Regions from separate parts of the Nocardiopsis lambiniae genome, predicted to be linked through region 2. Evidence: riboswitches for the same ligand, from Rfam matches in the RefSeq annotation. Region 2 holds a riboswitch; the other holds the start of a gene.

Region 1 (10,657 bases), on a different contig from region 2:
ACCTTGCCGGAGTAGTTGATCCGCATCCCGTGGGTCAGGTGGCCGCCGTGGGCCAGGTCCAGACCGAGGATGGTGTCGCCCGGCTTGAGCAGGGCGAAGTACACGGCCGTGTTGGCCTGGGCGCCCGAGTGCGGCTGCACGTTGGCGTGCTCGGCGCCGAACAGGTCCTTGGCCCGGTCGATGGCGAGCTGCTCGATCACGTCGACGTGCTCGCAGCCGCCGTAGTAGCGGCGGCCCGGGTAGCCCTCGGCGTACTTGTTGGTCAGGACGGTGCCCTGCGCTTCGAGGACGGCCTGCGGAGCGAAGTTCTCCGAGGCGATCATCTCAAGGGTGTCGCGCTGGCGGGCCAGCTCCGCGTCGACCGCGGCCGATACTTCCGGGTCGAGTTCGCTCAGGCTCTTGTTGAGCGTGTTGTCGGTGGCCATCGGGGGTCAGTCCTCGCCTTCGGTCAGCTTGGTGTACTCCTCCGCGGACAGCAGGGCGGCGGGTTCCCCGGACAGGCGCACCTTGAACAGCCACGCGCCGTAGGGGTCGGAGTTGATGGACTCGGGCTCGCCCTCCAGGTCCGCGTTGACCTCGACGACCTCGCCGTCGACGGGGGAGTAGACGTCGCTGACGGACTTGGTGGACTCCACCTCGCCGCAGGTCTGGCCCGCGCTCACCGCGGTCCCCGTGGTGGGGGCCTCGACGTAGACGATGTCGCCGAGGGACTCGGCGGCGAACGCCGTGATGCCGACCGTGGCGACCCCGTCCTCGATCGAGACCCACTCGTGTTCGGCGGTGTAACCCAGCTCCGTGGGAACGCTCACTTCAACTCTCCTTGGAGGTTCTCTTCATTCCTGCCGCGCCGCCGGATGACGGCCGCCCGGCCCGGCCTACGCCTGATCGCGCTCCGCCCGTGCCGACCCCGGTCCGGGGTTCCGCCGTGCGAAGCGCCGAGGTCCCGTTGGTGCGGGACCCACGTCTACGCCTGCCGCTGGTAGAACGGCAGCTCGACCACGTCGACGTCCTCGCCCCGACCGCGCACGTCCACGGTGAACGCTCCGGTCGTGGTGTCGAGTTCGCCGTCCACGTAGGCCATGGCGATGGGGCGGCCCAGGGTGGGAGAGGGCGCGCCACTGGTGATGGAGCCGACGACCGCGCCGTCGCGCAGGACGTCCTGGCCTCGGCGCAGCGGACGGCGTCCGCGCGCTACGAGACCGATGAGGCGGCGGGGGCGCGCGGTGCGGGCGGCCTCCTCCAAGGCGGCCCGGCCGACGAAGTCGCCCTCCTTGTCGAACTTGACCACGCGGCCGAGCCCGGCGTCGAAGGGGGTGAGGTCGGAGGTGAGCTCCTGCCCGTACAGCGGCATGCCCGCCTCCAACCGCAGGGTGTCGCGGGCGGACAGGCCGGCGGGGACCAGGCCCTTGTCGGCGCCAGCGGCCACGAGGGCCTCCCACACCTCGACGGCGCGGTCGGCGGGCCGGACGAAGATCTCGAAGCCGTCCTCGCCGGTGTAACCGGTGCGGGCCAGCAGGGCGGGCACTCCGGCGACGGTGTGCTCGTACCCGGCGTAGTAGCGGATCGAGTCCAGGTCGGCGTCGGTGAGCGGCGCGAGGATCTCTACGGCGCGCGGGCCCTGGACGGCGATGAGCGAGTACTCGGCGGACTCGTCGGTGACCTTCACGTCGAACCCGGCGGCGCGTTCGAGGAGGGCCTCGGCGACGACGTCGGCGTTGGCGGCGTTGGCCACGACCAGGTACTCCTCCTCGCCGAGCCGGTAGACGATGAGGTCGTCCATGACGCCGCCGTCGGCGTTGGTGATCATCGTGTACCGGGCCTTGCCCGGCTTGACCTGTGACAGGTGCCCGACCAGGGCGTGGTCCAGGGCTCGGGCGGCGTCCGGGCCCGTGAGGCGGATCTCGCCCATGTGAGAGAGGTCGAAGAGGCCCGCGGCCTCGCGGACGGCCTTGTGCTCGGCGGTCTCGCTGTCATAGCGCAGGGGCATGAGCCAACCGGCGAAGTCGACGAGCGCGGCACCGGCCTTCTCGTGGATCGCGCGCAGCGCGGTCGGCCGCGGCGCGGAGGTGGGCTCTGACATGGGCACTCCCGAGAGGATGGGCGTCGTGTCGTGCATAGGCGTTGCCATCCTCCCCCTCTGTCATCTGTGCCTGAGAGCTTCACCACGTGCTCGGCGTGGCTTGCACCTTCGGCGAGGGACATGTGGGTCCCTGCTTTCCAGAGTGGTCTCGCCCGTACGGTCCACTGTGCCTGAGAGGTTGTTTCGGGGAGGGATTGCTCCTTCGGCGGCCCGAGCCGGATGCGCGGGCACTCTCCCGTACGGGGTCAGCAACACGTTCAGCCTAGCAGCGGCCGTCGCCGCCGCCCAAGGGTGGCACCTCCGGTACCGGACCGGGCGAATCCCGGGCGGAAGGGGCGGGAAGGGACTACGGTGTGCCCTGTAACGGGACGCGCACCGAGGGGGACGAGTGCTGTTCGACATGCGGAGAACGAGACGGATCGGATGCGCGTCGGTGGTCGGCGCGACGGTCGTGACGCTGCTGGGGTGCTCCGCTCCCCGGGAGGAGGACCCCCCGGACTCCGGGGAGGGGAGGGCCGCCGCCGTCGTCGGTGGCGACGTGGCCGCCTCGGAGCGGGCGGACCTGGCCGACGTGTTCGCGGCGGCCGAGGTGACGGGCACGTTCGTGCTCTATGACACACAGGAACGTCGTTCGGTGCTGGTGGAACCGGAGCGGGCGCGCGAACGCGCCGTTCCGGGGGACACCTTCGACCTGGTGATCGCGCTGACGGCGTTGCAGACGGGCGCGATCACCGACCCCGGTGAGGTGGTGGACGCCGGGGGTCCGGCCCCCCGGGACGCGGTCGACCGGGTGGGGCACGGACCGATGGCCACGTGGGTGGACCGTTTCGAGTACGGCGGTCGCGACATCGGCGGGACCGAGGACGTGGAGGCGTTCTGGTCGCGCGGCCCGCTCGGGATCTCCGCCGTGGAGCAGACGGAGTTCCTGGCCGGGCTGGCCCGGGGGGAGCTGCCGGTGGACGCGGAGCACCAGAGCGCGCTGCGCGAGGAGGTCCTCGTGGAGCGGGGCCGGGGGTACGCGCTGTACGGCCGCTCGTCCTGCGACGACGGCACCGACGCGCCGGGATGGTGGGTCGGTTGGGTGACGGGCGAGGCGGGCGTGCACACGTTCGCGTTGCGCCTGGAGGCGGACGAGGGGTTCGAACCCGACTCGTGCGAGACCCTGGGGCGCGGGCTGCTGACGGCCCTGGAGGTCCTCCCGGAGGGCGCGGGGCCCCGCTGAGCCGCGAGCGCCCCGCCCCCGGTCGAGGGGGCGGGGCGCTCGCGCGTGCCGTGGGTTCAGAGGGTCTTGCGGCGCGTGCGGACCGCTTCGGCGAGGGTGGACAGCACCTCGGTGGTGGTGTCCCAGCCCATGCACTTGTCGGTGATGGACTGCCCGTAGACGAGCGCGGTCGGGTCGCCCAGCTTCTGGGCGCCGGGGACGATGAAGCTCTCCAGCATGACCCCGATGACGCCGCGCTGGCCGTCGGCGACCTGGGCGGCGATCTCGGCGGCCACACCCGCCTGACGCACGTGGTCCTTGCCGCTGTTGGCGTGGCTGGCGTCGATCATCAGTCGGCGGGGCAGCCCCGCCTTGCCGATGACGTCGAGGGCGGAGGCCACCGAGGCGGCGTCGTGGTTGGGGCCGGTGCGGCCGCCGCGCAGGATCACGTGGCAGTCGGGGTTGCCCTCGGTGACGACCACCGAACCGGCGCCGGCCGTGTCCACACCGAAGAAGGTGTGGGAGGCGGCTGCCGCGCCCACCGCGTCCACGGCCACCTGCACGTCGCCGTCGGTGCCGTTCTTGAAGCCCACCGGGGTGCTCAGGCCGCTGCTCAGCTGGCGGTGCACCTGGCTCTCGGTGGTGCGGGCGCCGATCGCGCCCCAGGAGACGGCGTCGGCGATGTACTGCGGGGTGATGGGGTCGAGGAACTCGGTGCCCGCGGGCAGCCCCAGGGAGTTGATGTCCAGCAGGAGTTCGCGGGCCAGGCGCAGACCGCGGTGGACGTCGTAGGTGTCGTTGAGGTCGGGGTCGTTGATGAGACCCTTCCACCCGACGGTGGTGCGCGGCTTCTCGAAGTAGACGCGCATGACCACGCACAGCTCCTCGCTCAGCGAGGGGGCCAGTTCGGCCAGTCGGTGGGCGTAGTCCATGGCCGATTCCCGGTCGTGCACCGAGCAGGGGCCGACGACGACCAGCAGGCGGTCGTCCTCACCGTCCAGGACCCGTTTGACCTCGGCACGGGAACGCTCGACCAGGGAGGTGCGCTCCGGGCCCAGGGGCAGTTCCGAGAGCAGGTCCCCGGGAGCGATGAGCGGCTTGTAGTCGACCACCCGTGTGTCGTTGGTGCTGGGCATGCTGCTCCCCTTGTCCTGTGCTCTCGTGTGCGCTGCCGCCACTGTGCACACTAGCGCGACCGCGGAGGTACGGCGCGGTTACACCGGTATTTCGGACGAGGGTCACATGACGGACGGCGGTACCGCGGACAATGGAGAAAAACGCGTCTCGCGATTCGAGACGGAAATTCCCCGGCGGTGACGTGCCCGGGTCAATCGTCCGGCTCGGACAGGTCCTCCTCCCAGAACTCGTTCGGATTGCGCGAACCGTCCGCGATCGTGCCGCGTTCGGCCTCCTCCCGGCGCAGCTGCACCCGACGGATCTTGCCCGAGACGGTCTTGGGCAGATCGGCGAACTCCAGGCGGCGGACCCTCTTGTAGGGCGAGAGGCGGTCCCGGGTGTGGGCCAGGATCGCCCGGGCGGTCTCGGCGGTGGGCGCCACTCCCGGTGCCGGTGTCACGAACGCCTTGGCCACCGCCAGCCGCAACGGATCGGGGGAGGGAACGACCGCGGCCTCGGCCACGTATTCGTGTTCCACGAGGACGCTTTCGAGTTCGAATGGTGAGATGCGGTAATCCGACGCCTTGAACACATCGTCCCCGCGGCCGATATAGGTAATGTTCCCGTTCGCGTCCCGGGCGGCGAGGTCGCCGGTGTGGAAGAGGCCCCGGCGGGTCGTCTCGCGGGTCAGCTCCGGGCTGTCGGCGTACCCCTTCATCACCCCCGGCGGCGCGTTGGTCATGTCCACGCAGATCTCGCCGGTGTCGGCGGGTTTGTCGGTGGCCGGGTCGATCAGCACGACGCGGTAGCCGGGCATCTCGCAGCCCATCGAGCCGGGGATCACGGGCTGTCCGGGGGAGTTGCCGATGAGCAGGGTCGTCTCGGTCTGGCCGAACCCGTCCCGGACGGTGATCCCCCACGCCTCGCGCACCCGGTCCACCACCTCGGCGTTCAGCGGCTCCCCCGCGGCCAGGGCCTCGCGCAGGCCCACCTTCCACGACGCCAGGTCGGTCTGCACCAGCATCCGCCACACCGTCGGCGGGGCGCAGAAGGTGTCGACCCCGCGACGCACGATCTCATCGAGCAGTCGCTCGGGGGAGAAGGCGTTCTGGCGGACCGTCAACACCGTCGCCTCGGCGTTCCACGGTCCGAACACGCTGCTGTAGGCGTGCTTGCCCCACCCGGGGACGGACACGTTGAGGTGCACGTCGCCCGGTCGCAGGCCCAGCCAGTACATGGTGGACAGGTGTCCGACCGGGTAGGAGCGCTGGGTGTGCACCACGAGCTTGGGCTTGGCGGTCGTCCCCGACGTGAAGTAGATGAGCAGGGGGTCGTCCGGGCCGACCCGGGAGGGCGGGTGGAACTCCAGTCCGGCGTGTTCGGAGTCCGGGTAACCGAGCCAGCCGTCCATGTACCCCACGCAGATCCGGGTCCAGTGCCCGTGCAGGCCGATGAACTTCTCGGTGTCCACCGGCGAACAGACCACGTGTTTGATCTCGCCGCGGTCCAACCGGTCCAACAGGTCGCCCTCGGTGAGGTTGGTGGCGGTGGGCACCACCACCGCGCCGAGCTTGATCGCGGCCAGGGTGATCTCCCAGAGCTCCACCTGCGCGCCCAACATCACCAGGATGCGGTCGCCCGGGTGCACGCCCTGGCCGTACAACCAGTTGGCGACCTGCGAGGAGCGCTCCGACATGTACCGGTAGGTGTACTTCTCTTCCTCGCCCTCCTCGTCCACGATCCACAGCGCGGTGCGGTCCGGTCTGCGCTCGGCCACCTCGTCGAAGTGGTCCAGCGCCCAGTTGAACACCGCGGGTCGCGGCCAGATGAACTCCCGGTGAGCGGCCTCGCGGTCGTCCCGCAGCCGCAGGAGCAGATCGCGCGCCGCGCGGAACTCCGCGGCCCCTTCGGCCGCCGCCTCTTTGGACATCGCTTCGACCTTTCGGATCTTCGCCCGCCTCGGTCCAGGGCCGGTGTTCTGCGGTTTCTACCCGCGATGGGCACGGGTGACGCCTGGCGCCCCTGTCCCGGCCCCGCGCGGTCCTAGGATGGTGAAGCATGGAGGAACTGCGGGGCTACCACGGCATCTGGAGAATCGACGACGAGGCGATACGGATCCGCTTCGATTCCGGACGCAGGGTGCCCACGCTGTTCAAGGCGTTGGGCGGCTGCACGGTGCCGCTGGCGGCGGTGCGCGACGTCGACTTCGACAGGGGCGATCGCAAGCGCGGATGGCGGCTGCGGCTGGAGTTGGCCCGCGGCACCGACCCGTACGTGATGTTGGGCGTGTCCGCCCGCGACGAGCTCACCCCGCTGGTCCTGGCCGGCCCGCACGACCGCGAACTCGTCGCCGAGTACGTCGCCGACCGGATCAGGGCCGGTGCCCACTACGTCCGTGAGACCCTGGCGACCCCGCCCGACCGGGGCGAGATCGCCCGGGCCCTGGTGGCCCGTCCACCGTTGCAGGTGCGCACGGCCGAGGGGTCGGCCTCCTTCGACGGCGACAAGGTGCGCCTGCAATGGGACGGGTGGCTGGCCAGTTCCGCCAAGGAGAAGGAGAAGTCCCGCGAGTACCGGCTGGCGGAGATCGAGTCGGTGCTCTGGCACCCGCCGGCCGACGTCACCGAGGGGTGCATGCGCATCGTGCTGCGCGGGGTCACCCTGCCCGAGGCGACCGCGCTGGACAACGACTTCTTCACCCTCGCCTCGCACGGTTCCAAGGGCGCGGAGGAGACCTTCCTGATGGCGGCGACCTTGAACGCCCACATCGAGGGGGCCGCCCCGGCCGCCGTCGAGAGCGGCGCCGGCGACACGGGCGGCACCGAGGACATCTTCGCCAAGATCCGCGAACTGGGGCGGCTGCACGCCGAAGGGCTGCTCACCGACGAGGAGTTCTCGACCAAGAAGGCCGAACTCCTCGACCGCCTCTGAGACCTCCGGAAGAACCCGGACACCCCCCTGCCCCGCCCCGGGATCGTCCGGGGCGTACGACGACCTTCAGGAAGGGCCACGCTGTGCGCACCCTGTACCCGCCCATCGAACCGTACGACTCGGGCATGCTCGATGTCGGCGACGGACACCGCGTCTACTGGGAGCTGTGCGGCAACCCCGCGGGCAAGCCCGTGGTGTTCCTGCACGGTGGACCCGGCGGCGGCTGCGTCCCCGACCACCGTCGGCTGTTCGACCCGGAGCGGTACCGGATCCTGCTGTTCGACCAGCGCAACTGCGGGCGCTCCACTCCGCACGCCGGGCAGATGGACGCCGACCTGTCCACCAACACCACCTGGACGCTGGTGGAGGACATGGAGCGGCTGCGCGAGATGATCGGCGTGGACGCCTGGCAGGTGTTCGGCGGGTCGTGGGGGAGCTGTCTGGCCCTGGCCTACGCGCAGACCCACCCGGGCCGGGTCACCGAGCTGATCGTGCGGGGCGTCTTCACGCTGCGCGACGAGGAGCTGCGCTGGTTCTACCAGGAGGGGGCGTCGATGATGTTCCCCGACCTGTGGGAGTCCTACCTGGCGCCCATCCCGGAGGAGGAGCGCGACGACCTCATCGCCGCCTACGCCCGCCGCCTGGAGTCACCGGAGCGGGAGGTCCGGCTGGCGGCGGCCCGGGCGTGGAGCGTGTGGGAGGGTTCCACCGTGACGCTGCTGCCCAACGAGGAACTGCGCGCGCACCACGCGGACGAGGAGTACGCGCTGGCGTTCGCCCGGATCGAGAACCACTTCTTCGTCAACAAGGGGTTCTTCACGCCGGAACAGCTGATCGAGGGTGCCGAGCGCATCCGGCACATCCCCGGGGTGATCGTGCAGGGCCGCTACGACGTGTGCACCCCGGTGCGCACCGCCTACGACCTGCACCGGGCGTGGCCGGAGGCGGAGTTCCACATCGTCGACGACGCGGGGCACGCGTTCAGCGAGCCCGGCATCCTGGACCGGCTGATCGAGGCGACGGACCGGTTCGCGAAGTGACCGCGGCCCGGGCGCGCCGCCGCGGCGCTCCCGGGCCCGCGCCGGTCGAGGCCGGCCCGTGCGAGAGCGACGCCCCGCGCGCGGGGCGTCCCCCGGGAGCCGGGACGGCGGCCTCCCGTGCGGCTCGACCGCGGGTCCCCCGGTCGACGGGCAGGGGAGGGTCCGTCGACCGGGGCGCGCCGTCACCGTGAGGTGCCGGCCGCCGCCAGGGCCTCGTCCCAGGTGGTCGTCCGCTCCAGCAGTCCCCGATAACGCATGGTGCGCGGGGTGGAGCGCAGTCCGAGCACGCCGGTGAGCACGCCGCCCCGGCCGAGGAACGCCACGAATTTCCGGTCCTCCACGGAGCCGTGCACGATGGCGACCTGATCCGCCGGGGCGCCCTGCCCCAGAAGCTGGATCTTCATCTTGTACTGGTCCGACCAGAAGTAGGGCACCGGGGTGAAGGGTTCGCGCTCCTCCGGGGAGACGAGCAGGTTGTGCGCGACCGCCGCGGCCTGCTCGACGGCGTTGGTCCAGTGCTCCAGCCGGACGCGCCCGCCGTATCGGGGGTGCGGCCAGTTCGCCAGGTCGCCGACCGCGTACACGTCGGGTGCGGTGGTCGCCGAGTACACGTCGCACGCCACCGACCCGTCGGCCAGCAGTTCGACGGACGATCCCCGCAGCCACCCGGTGTTGAGGTCCACTCCGATGCCCGCCACGACGAGGGGCGTCCCGATGGCGGTCCCGTCGGTGAGCCTGACCCGTTCGACCGTGCCGTCGCCCTCGTAGGCCGCCACCCCGGAACCCAGGCGCACGTCCACGCCGTTCTCGCGGTGCAGCTCGGTCAGCACCGACCCCAGACGCGGGTCGATCACCCGGGTGAGCGGCGTCGGGGCCGCCTCCACCAGGGTCACGTCGACCCCGAGGGCGCGTGCGCTCGCCGTCACCTCGGCGCCGACGAACCCCGCCCCCACGACCACCAGCCGACCGTGGTGGGTCAGCAGGGGACGCAGTGCCTCGGCGTCGTCCAGGGTGCGCAGCACGTGCACGCCGGCCAGGTCGGTGTCGGGCCGGCGGGCCCGTGCCCCTGTGGCGATCACCAGTCCGTCGTAGGCGACGTCGCCATCGTCGAGCTTCACCGAGCGGGCGTCGGTGTCCAGCCCGATGGCCCTGGTGCCCGGACGGAAGTCCAGGTCCAGGGCGTCGATCTCCGCGTCCTCCATGAGCCGCAGCGCCCGGTTCCCGGCCAGCGGGCCCGGGGCCAGGCCCAGCCCGGTCAGCGCCTCCTTGGAGAGCGGCGGGCGGGAGTAGGGGCGGTGCGCCTCCTCCCCGAGGAGCGTGATCCGTCCCTCGAAGCCGCGCTCGCGCAGACCGGCCGCCGTGTACAGGCCCGCCGTGCCGGCACCGACGATGACGATGTTTCGCACTGTGTCTCCGTTCAGAGCGCGCGGACCTCCCCCACCACCGCTTCGCCACCGTGGACGGGGACCCGCAGCCGGTCCTCGACGGGGGTGACGTCCACGCCCAGGGTGCGCAGGGCGTCGAGTGCGACCAGGGTACGCGCCCGCTCGGCGGCGTCCCCGTCACTGATCTTCACGGCGACGGTCTCCCCGGTGGCCGCCCCCAGGACCAGCACCCCGTCGGCGCCGATCTTGGAGACCAGGCCGGGCATGCGCGTCATCAGGTCGGTGTCCACCCGGCCCGTGCCGGACACGTACTCGGGGTGGGTGCTCATGGCCGTCAGGATCGCGTGCTCGGGGGACCCCTCGGGGGCGGTGCGCATCCGCCACAGCCCTCGGGCCAGGCCGGCCAGGGAGACGGCCAGTTGGGGCGCCCCGCAGCCGTCGACGGCGGTGTGCGCGACCGGTTCGCCGCACAGGTCCTCGATGGTCTCGCGGACGAGCACCTGGAAGGGGTGTCCCGGGTCGAGGTAGTCCTCGGTGTCCCACCCCCGGACGACGCACGCGGAGAGCATCCCGGCGTGTTTGCCGGAACAGTTCATCAGCAGGCGGTCGGGTTCGCGGCCGGCCCGCACGAACTCCTGCCGGGCCGCCGAACCACCGGGGACGGCGGGTGGGCAGCGCAGCGCGTCGGGGGTGAGTCCGGCCTCCGCGAGGATGAGCCGTGCGCGTTCCTCGTGGATCGGTTCGCCGCCGTGGCTGCCGGCCGCGATGGCCAGGGACGGGCCGCTCAGCGGCGCGCCGGCGCGCAGCATCGCCAGGGCCTGGAAGGGCTTGGCGGACGAGCGGGGGAACATCGACTGGTGCACGGGTCCGCGCGCGTGGGCGATCCGCCCGTCGGCGGCCAGTC
Region 2 (10,657 bases):
TGTCCCCGGCCGCGCAGCGCAAGCTCGACCGGGTCTTCTCCCGCGCCGAGTACCGCCGGGCCTTCCCCGGGGAGATCGGCGAGCTCACCTTCCCCTCGCGCAACGTGGAGAGCTACGCCCACGACCTGCTGCGCGCGGTGGACACCTCCGGGGTCGCCGAGGCGAACCTGAAGGTCGTGGTGGACTGCGCGGGCGGCAGCGGCTCGCTCATCCTGCCCTCCCTGCTGGGACGGGTCGGCGTCGACGTGCTCACGGTCAACAACCGGCTCGACGAGTCCTCGCCCACCGACACCACGGCCAAGCGCGACCGGGATCTGGCACGGCTCGGCGAACTGGTCGCGGGCTCGGGCGCCGACTTCGGCGTGCGCTTCGACCCGGTCGCCGAGCGGCTGTCCATCGTCGACGACAAGGGCGAGGTGGTCGACGGGGACCGGGCCCTGCTGGTCGTCCTGGAGCTGGTGTGCGCCGAGCGGGGCGGCGGCAGGGTGGCGCTCCCCGTCACCACCACCCGGATCGCCGAGCGGGTCGCCGCCGCGCACGGCGTCCGGGTGCACTGGACGGCGACGGCCACCAGCGAGCTCACCAAGGCGGTCCGCAGCGAGGGGGACGAGATGATCCTGGCCGGTGACGGCCGGGGCGGTTTCATCATCCCCGAGTTCGGTCACACCAGTGACGGCATCGCGGCCTTCGTGCGGCTGCTGGGCCTGGTGGCCCGGACCCGGCGCTCCCTGGGGCAGATCGAGGGATCGATCCCCCAGGCGCACCTGCTGCGCCGTTCGGTGCCCACCCCGTGGGCGGTCAAGGGCAGCGTCATGCGGGCCGTCGTGGAGGCGGCCGGCGACCGGGAGCTGGACACCACGGACGGGGTGCGGGTCATCGAATCCGACGGCAGTTGGGCGTTGGTCCTGCCGGACACCGCCGAAGCCGTGACCCATCTTTGGGCCGAAGGTCCCGACCCGGACACGGCGCGCCGCCTGTTGGACGATTGGGCGGCCGTCGTGGAACGCGCGGAGGGCTGACCCGATGATCGATCGGGGCGCGGGACACGAGGTCCGCGCCCCGATCGGTGTACAGAGGAAACAAAAGGTCGTCCAACCTGCCACCGATCGCGTTCCTCCTGGATAAACTGGACATAACGACAGGTCGTGGCGGTCCGGAGGCGCCGAGGCCAATCCGTGGGGTGCGGTCGAGAACCAAACCCCTCGGAGCGGCATCGGTACCAGAACAGGTGCCTCTCCTCGGCGAGGTCGGCCATCGGTGGAGTCGGTGCTCAAGGCGGCGGATCCACCGTTCACCCCATCGGTCGCGTGGTGGTGTGTTCACGGCAGGCCGCAGGGGAGCGAAACCTTTCCCGGACAGGGATATGGTTTACAGTCGAGTGTTCCCTGGAGCGCCGCGTCGCCTATCGTACGGGCCTTCCCGCAACGGCGGACCCGTCAAGGGTGACAAGGAGTACACCATGGGGGATGAGACCTAGCGACCGACCGTGCGAGACGCGCCGCCGCCGCGACGGCGGACCGTCTCGCCGCGTTCCGGACACTGTGCGGGCTCCTCGCCCGTACGACGGCCGGAACGTGCCACCGATCAGCCGAATCAAGCACCGCCCCGTGCGGTAGGAGGCCGAGCCGACCTATGTCGAGCGTTTACTGCACGCAGTGCGGTCACGCCGTTGCGGATGATGCCCGTTTCTGCTCCCACTGTGGGACGCCTGTCCGCAGGGCCGGACAGTCGGGTCCACGACCCGCGGGGAGCGGGGAATCCGCCGGAGACGTCACGTCCACCATCTCCATCTCCGGCATACAGGCCTTGGAGGAGGAGGACTCCGGTGACGACGTGGGCGGTGACGACCCCGGCAACGCCGACGCCCTGCCTCCGGGCACGGCGCTCCTGGTGGTCAAGCGAGGCCCCAACGCCGGCAGTCGCTTCCTCCTGGACAGCGACGTGACCACCGCTGGCCGCCACCCCAACAGCGACATCTTCCTGGACGACGTCACCGTCTCGCGGCGGCACGTGGAGTTCTTCCGCCGCGGTAATGGTTTCGGGGTCCGTGACGTGGGCAGCCTGAACGGCACCTATGTCAACCGTGAGCCGGTCGACGAGGCCGAGATCGGCGGGGGGGACGAGATCCAGATCGGCAAGTTCCGTATGGTCCTGCTGACCAAGCCGCGTCGCTGAGCGAAGTCGCCACGACGCGTGCGCACGCGGTCGACGGCGGCGGGTGGGCCGAGAAGGTTTGCGGCCCCCCGCCGCCGGACAGCTTTGTATCGAAGGGTGCCGATTTCGCCCTCGGGTCCTGATCCAACGGGGGATACAGGGACGAGCGCCCATCCGGCATGACGACTCGTGGGACGGAGCCGCTGTGAAGCACATGGAGTTCGTCGGCGTCCGGGTTGAGATGCCCTCGAATCAGCCGATAATCCTGCTCAAGGAGTCCGATGGTGACCGCTACCTGACGATCTGGATCGGTGGGGTGGAGGCGACCGCGATCGCTCTGGCGCAGCAGGGCGTCGTTCCGGCCCGACCACTCACCCACGACCTCTTCCGGGACGTCCTGGACGCCCTCGGGACCAGGCTCACGACGGTGAACATCACGGGCCTGAGCGACGGCATCTTCTACGCCGAACTGGTGTTCAGCAACGGCGCGGAGGTCAGCGCCCGCCCCTCGGACTCGATCGCCCTCGCCCTGCGGACCGGGACACCGATCTACGCCCACGAGGACGTGATCGATGAGGCGGGGATGCCCATCCCGGATGAGCAGGAGGATCAGGTCGAGGCCTTCCGGGAATTCCTCGACAACATCTCGCCCGAGGATTTCGAGCGCCGAGCGGAGTAGCGGGGGCGGTGTCGGCGGGAGCCGCCTCTCGCCGCGCCCCGGGAACAGGTCATCTCGATGGGGTTCCGGGCTGGACACGGCCGCGACCTGCGGCTTCGTCCCTTGCCTCCGGTGTTAGATTGGGATTGGGGAATTGATCGTCGTGGTCGGGGCCGAAAAGCGGAGGACGCGCGCGTCGCGCGACCGCCGCGGCACCGGGACGCCCGGGAGCGCGCACTTGACGACGCGCCGAGGGGTGTCGTTGACGCTGCCCTCCGGTCGTCCTACGGTCGGTGCAGTGGAACCCGCGGCGCACCCGTTCCCTCTGTGGACATCCCCTGTCGATACCGCCGCGGGACGAGGAGCCGGAGGTCGGCGTGGCGGTAGCGAGCGGCAAGCGGGAACCCCATGACAGGCGGTCCATGCTGCGGCTAGCGGGGCAGCAGGGCCTACTGTGCGAAGAGGACGTGGTGGCGCTGCCTATGGACGTCGGGTATCGGGGCCCCGCGGCGTGCACGGCCGCAGGGATCACCTACCGCCAACTCGACTACTGGGCCAGAACCGGCCTGGTGGAGCCGAGCGTGCGCACCGGCGCCCACAACGCCCCCCTGTACAGCCTCCCCGACATACTCCTCCTCAAGGTGGCCAAACGGCTCCTGGACACCGGGATATCCCTCCAGCAGATCCGTACCGCGGTCGATCACCTGCGCGGTCGCCCCGCCCCCGAACTGGCCCGGATCACCCTCATGAGCGACGGTGTCAGCGTCTACGAGTGCACCTCCCCCGAGGAGGTCGTCGACCTCATGCAGCGCGGCCAGGGCATGTTCGGGCTGGCGCTGGCCAACGTCTGGCGGGAGCTGGAGGAGACCTTGGGCGTGGTCCCGGACGAGGAGCGCGGCGACCTGCCCCCGGTGACCCCCGCCCCGATGGACGAGCTGGCCCGGCGTCGGCGGGAACGCCGTATCGGCTGACCCCTGTCGGCGCGAGCCGGTGACGGTCCGCGCGAGCGGATCCGGACCGCCGGTGTCCCACCCGACCGGGGCGCGAACGCGCCCCCGCGGCGGACCCGAGCCCGCCCGAACCCCGCGCACCGTCGTCCCCGGCCCGGCCGCGCCGGTTCGACGCGGCTTCGCTCGCGCACGGCCGACCGGCCCCCGAGACCGACCGACCCGGGGGCGTGCCCGACGGCACCCCCGGACGAGGGATCGTCGCCGTCGGATACGGCGGTCCGGCCGCGGATCGTCCGAAGGTGATGACAGAGTGAGTGATGAGGGGTTCGCGCGGATGGACGGCCGCGCGAACCTCTCCATACGTCCTGTCCGAGAGGAGAGGGGGAAGGGTCCGTGCGGAGGGACGGCCGCACGGGCCCTTCCGCGTCGGCGCACCGACGCGATCGGGCCCGGGGTCGTTCCCGGACCGTCCGAGAGAAGAGGGCGTGGGGCCCGTGGGCCCCGTCGGGAACCGTCCGAGAGAGGGCGGTGGAGGGCCCGTGCGGAGGGACGGCCGCACGGGCCCTCGTCGTTCCCTCGGCCGCCCCGGTGATGATCCGGTGCCCGCGCGCGCGAAGAGGGCGGGGACGTGGCGCGCGGAACGCGCGGGGCGGCTCGGCTCCCGGGCGCGGAATCGAGTACGGTCGTAACCACAACAGGGATGAAAACCGACATTCGCCCTGTCCTTACAAGTGCACACCGTCAGCAGGCTGTCGATACCGCGCGGGAGAGACCCCTGGATCCCAGGGGCGCCGACGGGGCAATACTCCCCAGTAACCTCTCAGGCACCACGGACCGCGCGAAGGAGGCCGCTCTGAAGCCTGGGCACCCTCGTGTCCGGTGACAGAGGGGGAGACCGTGAGGAACACCGCCGATCCGTATCGGCCCTGTCACCAGGAGGTCTCCGTGTCCGACCAGCCCGTGAACGTCCCCGGCGCGCCCGCCCGGGTGTTCGCCGACCGCCACGTCGGACCCTCGCCCGGTGCCATCGAGGAGATGCTCAAGACGGTCGGCTACGGCTCCACCGCCGAGATCATGGCCGCCGCCGTCCCCGAGAGCATCCTCACCGCCCCCGGTCGCAACGCCCCGCTGGACCTGCCCGAGGCCATCGGCGAGGCCGAGACCCTCGCCGAGCTGCGCGACCTGGCCGCCCGCAACAAGGTCGTCACCCCCCTCATCGGCCAGGGCTACCACGGCACCTTCACCCCGCCGGTGATCCTGCGCAACATCATGGAGAACCCGGCCTGGTACACGGCCTACACGCCCTATCAGCCGGAGATCTCCCAGGGCCGGCTCGAAGCCCTCATCAACTTCCAGACCATGGTCTCCGACCTCACCGGCCTGCCGGTCTGCGGTGCGTCCCTCCTGGACGAGGCGACCGCCGCCGCCGAGGCCATGACCCTGGCCCGCCGCGCCTCCAAGAGCAGGGCGGACGTCTTCGTCGTCGACTCCGACGTCTTCCCCCAGACCCTCCAGGTACTGCGCACCCGCGCCGAACCCCTCGGCATCGAGGTCGTCGTGGCCGATCTGTCCCAGGGGCTGCCCGACGGCGACGCCTTCGGCGTCCTGGTCCAGTACCCCGCCTCCAGCGGCGTGGTGCGCGACCCGAGCGCCCTCATCGCCGCCGCCCGCGAACGCGGCGCCCTGGCCGTGGTCGCCGCCGACATCCTCGCCCTGACCCTGCTGCGCAGCCCCGGCGACCTGGGCGCGGACATCGCGGTGGGCTCCACCCAGCGCTTCGGTGTCCCACTCGGCTTCGGCGGCCCGCACGCCGGCTACATGTCCGTCACCGAGAAACTGCGTCGCCAGATCCCCGGCCGCCTCGTCGGCGTCTCGGTCGACGCCGCCGGCCGTCCCGCCTACCGGTTGGCCCTCCAGACCCGCGAGCAGCACATCCGCCGTGAGAAGGCCACCAGCAACATCTGTACCGCCCAGGTGCTGCTGGCCGTCATGGCCGGGATGTACGCCGTCCACCACGGCCCGCACGGCCTGCGCGCGATCGCCGAGCAGGTGCACGCGCACGCCATGGACATGGCCGACGCCCTGACCGCGCGCGGCTTCGAGATCGTCCACGCGTCCTTCTTCGACACCCTGCGCGTGCGGGTGCCCAGCGCCGACCGCGTGCTGGAGAACGCCCTGGCCGCCGGCTACAACCTGCTGCGCGTCGACGCGCACACCGTCGGTGTCAGCCTGGACGAGACGACCACCCCCGCCGACGTCGCCGCCGTGCTCAACGCGTTCGGCGAGTCCGGCCGGGCCCCGGAGGAGGGCGCCCCGGTCGTCGACGAGGACCGTCGGCGCTTCCCCGCCGAACTGGCGCGCGGTGTGGACTACCTCGACCACCCGGTGTTCAACACCCACCGCAGCGAGACCTCGCTGCTGCGCTACATGCGCAGGCTGTCCGACCGCGACCTGGCGCTGGACCGCACGATGATCCCGCTGGGCTCGTGCACCATGAAGCTCAACGCCACCACCGAGATGGAGGCGGTCACCTGGTCGGAGTTCGCGGGCCTGCACCCGCTCGCCCCGCTGGACCAGGCGGCCGGCTCGGTCGAGATCGTCCGCGACCTGGAGGCCTGGCTGGCCGAGATCACCGGCTACGACGCGGTGTCCCTCCAGCCCAACGCCGGTTCCCAGGGCGAGTTCGCCGGTCTGCTGGCCATCCGCGGCTACCACCGCTCGCGCGGTGAGGACCACCGCGACGTGTGCCTCATCCCCGGCTCCGCGCACGGCACCAACGCCGCCAGCGCGGTGATGGCCGGCATGCGCGTCGCCGTCGTGGCCTGTGACGAGGGCGGCAACATCGACCTGGACGACCTGCGCGCCAAGATCGCGCGGCACGCCGACGCGCTGTCCGCGATCATGGTGACCTACCCGTCCACGCACGGCGTGTACGAGGACACCATCACCGAGGTGTGCCGCCTGGTCCACGAGGCCGGGGGTCAGGTCTACGTCGACGGCGCCAACTTCAACGCGCTGCTGGGCTGGGCCAAGCCGGGCGAGTTCGGGGCCGACGTCAGCCACCTCAACCTGCACAAGACCTTCTGCATCCCGCACGGCGGCGGCGGTCCGGGCGTGGGCCCGGTCGCGGTCCGTTCCCACCTGGCCGGTTTCCTGCCCAACCACCCGGGCCAGCCGGAGGCGGGTCCGCACACCGGCGTGGGCCCGGTCTCGGCCGCCCCGTTCGGCTCGGCGGGCATCCTGCCGATCTCCTGGGCGTACGTGCGGATGATGGGCGAGCGGGGGCTGCGCACCGCCACCGAGGTCGCCGTGCTGTCGGCGAACTACGTGGCCAAGCGCCTGGAGCCGTACTACCCGGTGCTCTACACCGGCGCCAACGGCCTGGTGGCCCACGAGTGCATCATCGACATCCGCCCGCTCCAGAAGGCGAGCGGCGTCAGCAACGAGGACGTCGCCAAGCGGCTGATGGACTACGGCTTCCACGCTCCGACGATGTCCTTCCCGGTGGCCGGCACCCTGATGGTGGAGCCGACCGAGAGCGAGGACCTCGCCGAACTGGAGCGGTTCATCGAGGCGATGATCGCCATCCGCGCCGAGATCGACAAGGTCGCGGCGGGGGAGTGGGACGCCCTGGACAACCCGCTCAAGAACGCCCCGCACACCGCCGAGGAGGTCACGGCCGACGAGTGGGGGCACGGGTACTCCCGCGCGGACGCCGCCTACCCGGTGCCGTCCCTGCGCCGTGACAAGTACTGGCCGCCGGTGGGCCGCATCGACCAGGCCTACGGTGACCGGAACCTGGTGTGCTCCTGCCCGCCGCCGGAGGCCTTCGAGCTGTAGGCCCCGAGGGGGCGTCGCCCGACACCGGGCGACGCCCCCATTTCGGACATAAAGTGAATCTACGACATAAAGGTGTGTCGTGTGTCCGCTACCGGAACACACGGGCCCCATGAGGCGACACCGACCACCACAGCCCCCATCCCGGACCCCCTCCCGCGTTAGAGTTGCGGCGACACCCGCGTGTCCCGCCCCGCGGACCCCCACCGGAAAGCGCTCAGCATGACCACGACGTCCGGACCCTCCGCACGCTCCGGCCCCGCCGACCCGCCGCCCCGCGCCACCGACCCCCGCGATGCCCCGGCCGGCCCCACGCCCTCGGCCGAGGAGGCGTCCGGACTGTGCGATCAGGCCCGCGACCTGGTCGCCAACGGCCACCTGGACCGCGCCGCCGACCTCTACCGCCGCGCCGCCGCGGCCGACGCGCCCGCGGCCGTACGGGCCCGCGCCCTGCTGGGCCTGGCCGTGACCGAGGACGGCCGCGGCGACACCGGTGCCGCCCGCGACGCGGCCCGCCGCGCGATGGAGGCCGGCGATCCGCGCCGCACCCCCCGTGCCGCCCACCACCTGGCGCTGTCCCTGGAACAGGGCGGCGAGGGGGCCGAGGCCGAACGGATCTGGCGTCGCCTGCTCGACCTGGGCGCGGGACCCGGCCACACGGCCCTCGCCCATCACGGACTGGCCCGCGCGGCGGAGGAACGCGGGGACGCCACCGCGGCCGAGGCGCACTGGGAGGCGGCGCTCTCCCCGCCGGTCGGCTCCGCGCCTGCGGACCGGCTGCACGCGGAGACCCTGGTCGAGGCCGCCCGCGACCTCACCGGCCGGCTGTTGCGTCGCGGCTCGCCGGGTGCCGCCCTGAGCGCCGCCGACCGGGGTCTGTCCGTCGCCGACGACCCGGAGCTGCGTCTGCTGCGGGCCGCCGCCCACCTCGAACACGCCATGGCCGACCTCGGCGCGGTCGTCGACCCCGACGCGGGGGGCGTCGAGGCCGAGCCGGTCACCGCGGGGGCGGCGGTGGAACTCCTCGCCGGGCTGCTCGCCCTGCGCGGGGACACCGACGGCTCCGCCCGGGTGTGGCGGGCCGGGCTGGAGGGGCACGGCGAGGAGACCGCCGAGGAGGCGCGCGCCCGGTTGCGCCGCGGGTTCGCCACGGGTGAGGACTCCTGGTGGGACGCCTACCTGGAGGAGGCGGTCGCCACGGCCAGCGCGCCGGCGCTGGCGGCGGAGCTGTTCGCGGCGCTGACCCGGATGCACGCGCTGGTGTCGCTGCCCGCACTGGAGGGCGAGTCGCGCCCGGCCGTCCTGCGGGAGGCCCTGGTGCAGGCGGTGCGGACCCCTGACGAACTCGTGTGGGGGCCGGGGCTGCACGCCGATCTGCGTCGCCGGCTGGCCGAGGCCACCGGAGGGGACGACGTGCTCGCGGAGGACTGGCCGGACCGTCTCTGACCCTTTCCCGAAGACGGGTGGGCCCGACCGTTCCGGGGCGCGTTCCGTGGACGCCGCCCGGCGCGTTCATCGCGAGGGCGCAGAACGAACGGGGCCGGTGTCCCGCCGGCCGAGGACGGCTCCGCGCACGGCGATGCCGTGGGCCGCGTTTCGCGGACGGAGGGCGAGGGGCGGGTGTGCGGGGGCCTCGTGCGGCGGGCCGGGCGCGCTCCGGGGGCGGTCTCCCGCTTCCCCGCCGACCGCGACGATCCTCACCGCCCGAGGGCGACCCGGACGGGCGTGCCGCCGCCCGGGGCGATGGGTCCCGGGCGGGGTCGTCGGCCGGTCAGGGCCGGTGGGGACGGTGGGTTCCGCCGTCAGGCGGCCAGGACACGGGGCCGGTGCGGTGCCACGACGGCGCCGTCCGGCAGCAGCTCACCGGTGTCGTCGAAAAGGACGACGCCGTTGCAGAGCAGACTCCATCCCTGTTCCGGATGGCTGGAGACGACACGGGCCGCCTCGCGGTCGGTGTCCTCGAAGGACGGGCACGGAGGCTGGTGGCTGCACATGGGGTCGGCCTTTCACTAGAGGCTCTTCGTTGAGCTGACGCCAAGAATAGTGGTTCACATCACATGATCGTCGCGTTTCGGGTCGGAAACACGCTGCCTGTGTCGTCGTCCGCTCTCACCCTGTGAGATACCCGCAGGCGACGAGTGGTTCTCGTCACCTTGCAAGGATCAATAACCGCCGCGGGTCCGGCGCGCCGCCGGCCGGCTGCGCATCCCCGCCCCGGCCAACCCGCCGCGCTGGAACGCGCGCACCAGCTCACCGCCCAGGTTCACCCCCGCGCCCAGGGCCAGCCCCACCATGACCGCCTCCACCAGCGACAGCAGGCCCGACACCGCGGTGCCCTGGGTGAACTCGATCAGCCCCCGGTACAGCAGGCTGCCCGGCAGCAGCGGCGCGATCGACGGCACCAGGTAGGGCAGCACCGGGCGACGGGTCCGCCGCGCCAGCCAGTGGCCCACCACGCCCACCGCCACCGCGCCCGTAACGGTGCCGACCACCGGCGGCACCTGGAGCAGGGATCCCATCCCCGCGTAGATCACCCAGATCATCACGCCCAACAGGCCGATGGTCGGCAGCATCCGGGTCGGCACCGCCAGCGAGATCGCGAACGCGATCGCGATCCCGGCCGCGCCGAGCAGCACCGGGACCTCCATCGAGGTGCCCGCCGAGGGCAGGTTGTCCAGGTCGATCGAGACCCCCAGGCGCACCGCCGTGTACGCGATCGCGCCCACCCCCGACACGATCGCGCCCAGGATGAAGAACGTCTCCAACAGCCGGGCCGCCGCCGACACGTAACTGCCGCTGATCCCGTCCTGGAGACTGGCCACCAACGGGCGTCCCGGGAGCAGCGCCATGATGTTGCCGGTGATGATCGCGCCCGCCTGTAGGCCCAGGTCCATCTCGGAGCTGACCCACAGCAGCCCGACGCCGATGGTCGCCGCGACCATCGCCGCCGCGGTCATCTGGTAGAACTCGGCGACCCCGCGCCGGGCCAGGAAGACCGAGGTGCGGTCGCCCAGCACCGCCGCCAGGAACGCCACCGTGGCCACGATCGGACCGCCGC

Evidence for each region. A riboswitch is a leader RNA that binds a small molecule or an ion and turns the genes downstream of it on or off. The one in region 2 is predicted to bind glycine.
Region 1: another riboswitch for glycine. It lies ahead of gcvT (glycine cleavage system aminomethyltransferase GcvT); the one in region 2 lies ahead of gcvP (aminomethyl-transferring glycine dehydrogenase).

Annotation. Positions count from the first base shown of each region.
Region 1 is NZ_JAVREP010000018.1:52,590-63,246, reverse strand. It holds gene RM479_RS21970 (serine hydroxymethyltransferase) at 1-425, opposite strand, end outside; gene gcvH (glycine cleavage system protein GcvH) at 432-809, opposite strand; gene gcvT (glycine cleavage system aminomethyltransferase GcvT) at 965-2,080, opposite strand; glycine riboswitch at 2,228-2,328, opposite strand; gene RM479_RS21955 (penicillin binding protein transpeptidase domain-containing protein) at 2,481-3,302, shown strand; gene RM479_RS21950 (3-deoxy-7-phosphoheptulonate synthase) at 3,359-4,417, opposite strand; gene RM479_RS21945 (AMP-binding protein) at 4,609-6,327, opposite strand; gene RM479_RS21940 (DUF4429 domain-containing protein) at 6,456-7,328, shown strand; gene pip (prolyl aminopeptidase) at 7,412-8,368, shown strand; gene RM479_RS21930 (NAD(P)/FAD-dependent oxidoreductase) at 8,551-9,774, opposite strand; gene RM479_RS21925 (asparaginase) at 9,786-10,657, opposite strand, start outside.
Region 2 is NZ_JAVREP010000010.1:196,213-206,869, forward strand. It holds gene RM479_RS16700 (mannose-1-phosphate guanyltransferase) at 1-1,019, shown strand, start outside; gene RM479_RS16705 (FHA domain-containing protein) at 1,633-2,175, shown strand; gene RM479_RS16710 (bifunctional nuclease family protein) at 2,360-2,833, shown strand; gene RM479_RS16715 (MerR family transcriptional regulator) at 3,295-3,783, shown strand; glycine riboswitch at 4,516-4,609, shown strand; gene gcvP (aminomethyl-transferring glycine dehydrogenase) at 4,708-7,602, shown strand; gene RM479_RS16725 (tetratricopeptide repeat protein) at 7,822-9,045, shown strand; gene RM479_RS16730 (DUF5999 family protein) at 9,402-9,593, opposite strand; gene RM479_RS16735 (threonine/serine exporter family protein) at 9,762-10,657, opposite strand, start outside.